One region of the Paenibacillus sp. NPDC055715 genome, then DNA from elsewhere that is predicted to be linked to it. Evidence: riboswitches for the same ligand, from Rfam matches in the RefSeq annotation. Region 1 holds a riboswitch; the other holds the start of a gene.
What was found. A riboswitch is a leader RNA that binds a small molecule or an ion and turns the genes downstream of it on or off. The one in region 1 is predicted to bind FMN.

Region 1 (3,397 bases):
TCAATAGCCTGCTCAATGTTTTCCGTCGTCACTACACCGAAAATAACAGGCACACCTGTTTTCAGACTGCTTGCCGCCACACCCTTGGCCACTTCATTACAGACGATATCATAGTGCGAGGTAGAACCACGGATCACCGTACCCAGCGTAATAACAGCATCGTATTTACCGCTCGCAGCCATTTTTTGAGCAATCAGTGAAATTTCAAAAGCGCCTGGCACCCAGGCTACATCAATCTCATCTTCCTGCGCTCCATGCCGCTGAAGTGCGTCGATTGCACCGCTTAACAGCTTACTTGTAATAAACTCATTAAACCGGCCCACCACAATACCATACTTTAAACCATTCGATACGAGATTACCTTCCAGAAAACGTGCCATATGAATCAACCTCTCTTTTTTTAAAATAATGAGTTACACAACTGTACTTACAATGACAAACGACGACGATAATCAATCAAATCCTGAATACTGATCAGCTTCAAATGATGGTTCTTGGCGATCACTGCCAAATCAGGCACCCGAGCCATGGACCCATCTTCCTTTATAATTTCGCAAATGACCCCGGCAGGTTTGGAGCCGCAAAGCCGGGCCAGATCAACAGCCGCTTCAGTATGACCCGCACGCTGCAAAACACCCCCATCGCGGGCGATTAGCGGAAACATGTGACCAGGCTTGCGGAAATCGCTCCCCACGGCTGCTTCGTCGGTCAGCGCACGCACGGTCAATGAGCGCTCGACTGCTGAAATCCCCGTTGTCGTCTCTCTATGATCCACCGACACGGTAAAGGCTGTGCCGTGGAAATCTGTATTCTGCTCCACCATCGGCTGCAAACCCAGTGCCTCGGCTCTTTGCTCTGTAATCGGCATGCAGACCAACCCGCGGCCTTCGGTAATCATGAAATTAATGACCTCTGGGGACGCTTTTTCAGCCAGAGCGATAAAATCGCCTTCGTTTTCCCGTTGCTCATCATCCACCACGATCACGACTTTACCGTTTTTTAGATCCTCCAGCGCTTCTTCAATGGAATCCAGACGAATTTCCACTTCCTGCTTTAACACACCATACTCCACTACGTCAGCCGCTATATTTGAATGGCTCTCTCTGCTCCCCGTTTCCATTATGCTTTCCTCCTTATTTCTTGTGGCATCAGGCAAAGCCGTGTTTCGCCAAATAATCCAGGCTCATAGGAGCTTTCTCCGTTCCCTCCGTCGCCGCTGATCTTCCGTAATTCAAAAGCTGCTCTACATATTTACCTAAAATGTCGCATTCAATATTGACAGTGTCTCCCTCACGTTTGGCTTGTAAGGCCGTTTCGGATAAGGTGTGGGGGATGATGGATACAGCAAAGGTATCTCCCGTACGCTGTGCAACTGTGAGGCTGATACCGTCGAGTGTAATCGAGCCTTTAAGAAGAATATATTTGAATATTGCCTGATCTGTAGGCGCAACTTCGTACACAACCGCATTCTGATCTGATGTCACCCGACCAATCGTGCCCGTTCCATCCACATGTCCTTGCACGATATGCCCTCCAAACCTGCCGTTCGCAGCCATGGCCCGTTCCAAATTGACTCGGCTACCGGATTTCAATTCTTTCAGATTGCTGCTGCGAAAGGTTTCAGGCATCACATCAACCTTAAAATCCTTAGTGCCCACCTGTGTTGCGGTCAGACAAACACCATTCACGGAAACACTGTCTCCTATTTTCAAATCGCCCAATACCACAGAACCCGCAATGCTCAGTACCATCGCTTCTCCGCTTCTGGAAATCTGCTGAATGCGTCCCACTTCCTCGACCAATCCGGTAAACATGCCTTCACTCCTTTCCATCTAAAGTTCAGTTCATCCTTAATTCATCAGCCGTAAGCGCAAAAAAAAACCCAGTCCGGATAACATCCGTCATGGGGGTGATGAGAGTCAAATTTGCAGTATACAAACGCTGTCCAAATACAAATTGAGACCGCATGAATGATAATTTTGCCAATAGAAAGCATGACTGACCATACAACCAAATACGCTCAGAGCGCCTGCAAAAAAAAGCTTGAAGAACAAGCAATCTTCCGTATGCTGCCTGCAACGAAATAAGCCGTACGTACAATTAAATATGCTAAAAATCGGCACATGTCACGTCATGCACATGCGCTTCGTATCCTTCTCTCATCCAGACTATACTGTCGGTCCCGGAATTGCACCAGGTCCACCTTCTGCTGATCGTTCAGCATCCGGGTCACGGACTAAGTCGCCCTGTTTATCGCAGAAGCGATTTACAGACACGTCATCACCGCCGGTGGGGAATTGCGCCCCGCCCCGAAGGATCTTGCTCTTATTCAATTGAATTAGCATAACTTGTTACGTATATTAGCACCGACTTCTAAAAAAAGCAAGTTAACTGATAGACGCTTCTGCTTTTGTTTTGACATATTGGCTGGAAAGCTCTTCAAACCAGGCTCTATCATTCATGTGAAGCGCCAGATCAATCAGATCGGCCAGTTCTTCGATTCCGAGCTGCGTAGCATGATCGAACGTAACGACCGCTGAAGCGGTTGGTTCAAGGCCACCCTCCGCGCATATGTCGTAATCCAACCGTACATCAACATACCCATCGATAAACTCGCATTTCAGAAAATAAATAATCTCGCACATTAAAATGGGACGCACCTGCATTTCCAGCACACAATCCATCACCTTGGCGGAATAATGCTGGTTCGTCAGCGTAAATTTGTGTTCCGTCGCTGCTAGCGATGTCCGTCCAAAGTCATCCGTAAATTTAAGTTCCACTGGCGTGATATTCATGACCTTAGGAATTTGCTTCTTTATAATTTCTATTATTTCAACTGCATTCAGCTTAATCATACCTGCACCTCATTGCATCTTAAAATTCAGGGAAAGCTCTAATTCAACATGTTTCACATAGGCCTTTACTCCTATATCGGAAATCATTACCTGATTTTTTATGCTTCATTCCATAAACGACAAAAAAGATTCTTCGCGCAACAAGCGCAAAGAATCTTGATCGAATCGGTACCGCAGCATCCTATAATTATGTTCAACGTTTATTATGCAAAAAAACTGGATTATAGCTCCGAAATTTCATGTTTCTTTTTCAGAATATTCCAGCGGCGTTCAATCTCCTGCTCAAAAGTAGCCAGCGTGGCTTCCTCCTTGAGAAGATGTTTTGTTTTGCCCATTAATTTGAGCCATTCTGCGGCTGGAATCCGTTTTCCCTTGTCCTCCGGATTGTACGTAATCGTCGTACTTCCTTGCTCAATCTCGTACAGCGGGAAGAAGCAAGACTCCACAGCAGCCCCCACAATGCTGGTACCCAGTCTATCCTCGGATTTCCAGTTCAGCGGGCAGGCGCATAGGATTTTACCATAGGCCGTCCCCACGTTATT
Region 2 (3,397 bases), on a different contig from region 1:
CTAACGGATCTGTTTTTCTGGCGGCCTGCCCTGGCTCTAGCAGTTGCACAAACGGTGCATGCCCCGGTGTGGATGTACCGTTTTGACTGGACGCTGCCGGGGCATCCTGTATTCGGAAAAGCAGTTCACTGCGCGGAAATTGCGTTTGTTTTTGATAATCTGGAGCTGCTGGGCAAGCTCGGATTGGACGTTCATCCGCCTATGCGGACGCTGGCTCACGATATGCAGCAGGCATGGGTTGCTTTTGCACGTGACGGAAAGCCTGTGCTGCCGAAAGGGGAGTGGCCGGTATACAACAGGGAAACACGGGCTACGACCATTTTTCATCAAGACATCTCGGTGCAGCATGACCCGGAAGGAGAGAGACGCCGCCAGTTGACCGGACAGATGAGTATCTGAACCCGGTATTGAGATATCATTGAACCGCCTGACATCATAAAAGCCTTTGCCCGTATTTGTATACGGACGAAGGCTTATTTAGGCTGAACAGGTACTATTCATTTTTTTGCTGTCGAGAAATCATAAAGAGTGTAATCCAGATCAGCATAAAGCCAGTCAATTGCGATACCGTAACAATCTGCTGAAAAGCGATCCAGTTAATCACGACACCGACCATGGGAAAGCTTAATTCTGCCATCGTGGCATAAGACGCTTTGGTCGTGCTCAAGCCCTTGTAATACAGCAGCAGGCTGAGAAGACCCGGAAGCAGCGCCTGCAACAACAGATTAATAATCACAGCTGCGCCCGCCCATGTGCCAGCAGGCATATTCCAAGGTGCATGCTCCACAGAGGTGAGAACAATCAGCAGAGGGAGAGCCATCATGAAGCGCAGGGAGGTCACAGTCTCATATTTCATCGAACGAAGCAAGTAGCTTCCCATCACTGTCGAACCGCCCCACAGGATCGCTGCTCCTAGTGCAAGCAGACTGCCGACGTGGACGAAATCATGAACATGTCCGAAAGGGAGCGACCAGCCGAAGGTAAGAAGATACGTTCCGAACAAAGCCACGATCATTAATATTCCAAAATTACGCGGCAGCATTTCCTTCAATATAACGCGGGCCAGAATAATAGCGACCAACGGTTGAAGCTTCTGGAGCAGCAGCACAGCGTTAAGATCACCGTTGCTGAGTGCCATCGTGAAGATCACGCTGGCCAGAGCCGAGCCGCCCCACGAGACGAACAAGATAGCCAAAATCTGACGAAGCCGTACCGCTTTAAGCTCCTCGCGATGCTTCCACAGCACTGGGGCAAGGGCGATAAAGAGCAGCACATGCTCCATCAGCACAATTTGTGTTGAAGTAAATGATTTGAGCAAAATAATGCGAAACAGCGGGTCCGCGCCCCACAAGGCTGCTCCAATCGCGACTAGCCAAAAACCACTTTTCATGTGGGAGCTACGCTCAAAACCTTTGGATGTTAGTACAGTTGATGATTGACTCATACTCAATTAGCTCCTTGCGAATACAGGACCGGTGGCACAAAAACCCCCGTCCATGGCGTTAGGCCATGCAAGACGGGGGTTGATCAAATAAACTTGCCGCTTTATGCAAGTTAAATGAAGTTGCTGTAAAACCAATAACGCAGCATTCATCCACTTTGCGGCATGTTCATACTTCGATCTTCTTCCATCCGGACTTTACCGTCGGCTTTGGCATCTCACCAAATCAGTCCGTATCTTGTTGCCAGATACAGAGTCGCGGGCTTAGCTCCATGAGCCATACCGCCGGTTGGGAATCACACCCTACCCCGAAGATCCTTATTCCGTTTTTTAATTTCTCCTATAGGATATACCTGTTTTAGAATGAAGTCCAGTGAAAAATATGTGTACCTCGAACAAAGTTTTCATTTATTTTTTGAAAGCATTTTGCAAAATTACATGTTACGAGGTAATATCCGTATACTTGATGCGGCGGATGGCTGCATGCTACGAGCATTCCCAACACGGCAAAGCCGATCTGCACAAGCGCAATGGAGCTAAGTACATAAGATTTCCGGGTTTGGCGACCATCAGCTTTTTGCGGTCAATCGGGTACATGAACAAGATGTTAATCGACTTGGACTTAAATTCGCCCACAATAAAGCGGCACAGCAGGACAGAGGCCCAAATAATAAACGTGGCTCTGAACAGATAGTCCAAGAGGTCCAAAAGCTCAGCGTACTGTGTAAATTGTCCATTCAGAAAAGCTCCCGATGTTCATATCACCCGTTCTCCCATTTGTAGCCGACACCCCATAAGGTCTTGATATGAATGGGGTGGGAGGGGTCTTCTTCGATTTTCTCACGTAAGCGGCGAATATGGACGTTAATCACGTTTTCGTCACCCATATAATCCTCTTTCCAGATAAACCCGTATAATTGCGCTTTGGTAAATACACGGTTCGGATGGGTAACAAATAGCTTCAGAATATCAAATTCTTTGGCTGTTAGATGAACCCGAACCTCGCCTTTACGAACCATAAAATGTTCGAAATCAATGTGCAGACTTTCGTAGGTCAGGACTTTTGCTTTCGGCTGTTCTTCCTGCTGTTGCTGGCGTGCATAGGTAGTGGCTCTGCGGATCGCGGACTGTATACGTGCCATCAATTCTAGCGTCGAAAAAGGTTTGGCCACATAATCGTCTGCCCCGAAGCCCAGTCCAAGCGCTTTATCCACAGCGCTGTCCTTGGATGACATAATCAGGATCGGCACGGCGCTATTGGAACGGATTCGGCGTATTACCTCCATACCATCAACCTTGGACATCATCAGATCCACGAGAACTAGATCGTAGGTATTACGTTCAAAGGCAAGAAGCCCTTCTTCGCCGTCATAGACGGTGGTTAATGTGTAACCTTCCTTGGTTAGCGCTTTGTGCAGCATTTTGGCGATGGATGTATCGTCTTCAATTAGAAGTATGTGTGTGTTCATAGGTGTGTGGCACCTCCTGAGTTATGGGGATCAGTTCATAAGTGGTATTGTTACGTGAACTTATTATATAGCGGTTTGGACGGGATTTCCAGGTATACTCAATAAATTAAGAATTGCAATGAAAATATCAGAGAGGCAATGAAATAAGTATTTCCAAAAGGAAGCTTATATACAAGTTTTCGAACGGAGGTTAGAAAGACATCGAATGTTAAGGTTCTAGTCAAACTTTTTAGATTAAATAAAGAATTGCAAATTTAAATACACTAAGTGTTAATGTCATTGAAATTGACCTAGAAAATACATTTATTATTATACCTCCAAGAAATCCATAACAATACAGACTAAAGGTCTATTTTAAGGACGGATTCCAATATTAAAATAAAAAATCGTAGTCTTTGAAGTTGCTTAAAATTTGAGAAGATGGGGGCCAAGGAAGAACTCTTTTCCCAACCTCTAAATGACATGATACAGGGAATTACTTAGAGCC

Region 2: another riboswitch for FMN. It lies ahead of ACWGOO_RS08600 (DMT family transporter); the one in region 1 lies ahead of ribE (riboflavin synthase).

Annotation. Positions count from the first base shown of each region.
Region 1 covers NZ_JBSHGA010000004.1:245,030-248,426, forward strand. Annotated here, with positions in the region: gene ribH (6,7-dimethyl-8-ribityllumazine synthase) at 1-380, opposite strand, end outside; gene ribB (3,4-dihydroxy-2-butanone-4-phosphate synthase) at 428-1,120, opposite strand; gene ribE (riboflavin synthase) at 1,149-1,814, opposite strand; FMN riboswitch at 2,148-2,321, opposite strand; gene ACWGOO_RS09680 (IDEAL domain-containing protein) at 2,388-2,855, opposite strand; gene ACWGOO_RS09685 (thiamine pyrophosphate-dependent enzyme) at 3,077-3,397, opposite strand, start outside.
Region 2 covers NZ_JBSHGA010000003.1:322,088-325,484, forward strand. Annotated here, with positions in the region: gene ACWGOO_RS08595 (carboxylesterase/lipase family protein) at 1-399, shown strand, start outside; gene ACWGOO_RS08600 (DMT family transporter) at 494-1,444, opposite strand; FMN riboswitch at 1,617-1,761, opposite strand; partial or broken gene ACWGOO_RS08605 (ABC transporter permease) at 2,000-2,173, opposite strand; gene ACWGOO_RS08610 (response regulator transcription factor) at 2,203-2,910, opposite strand.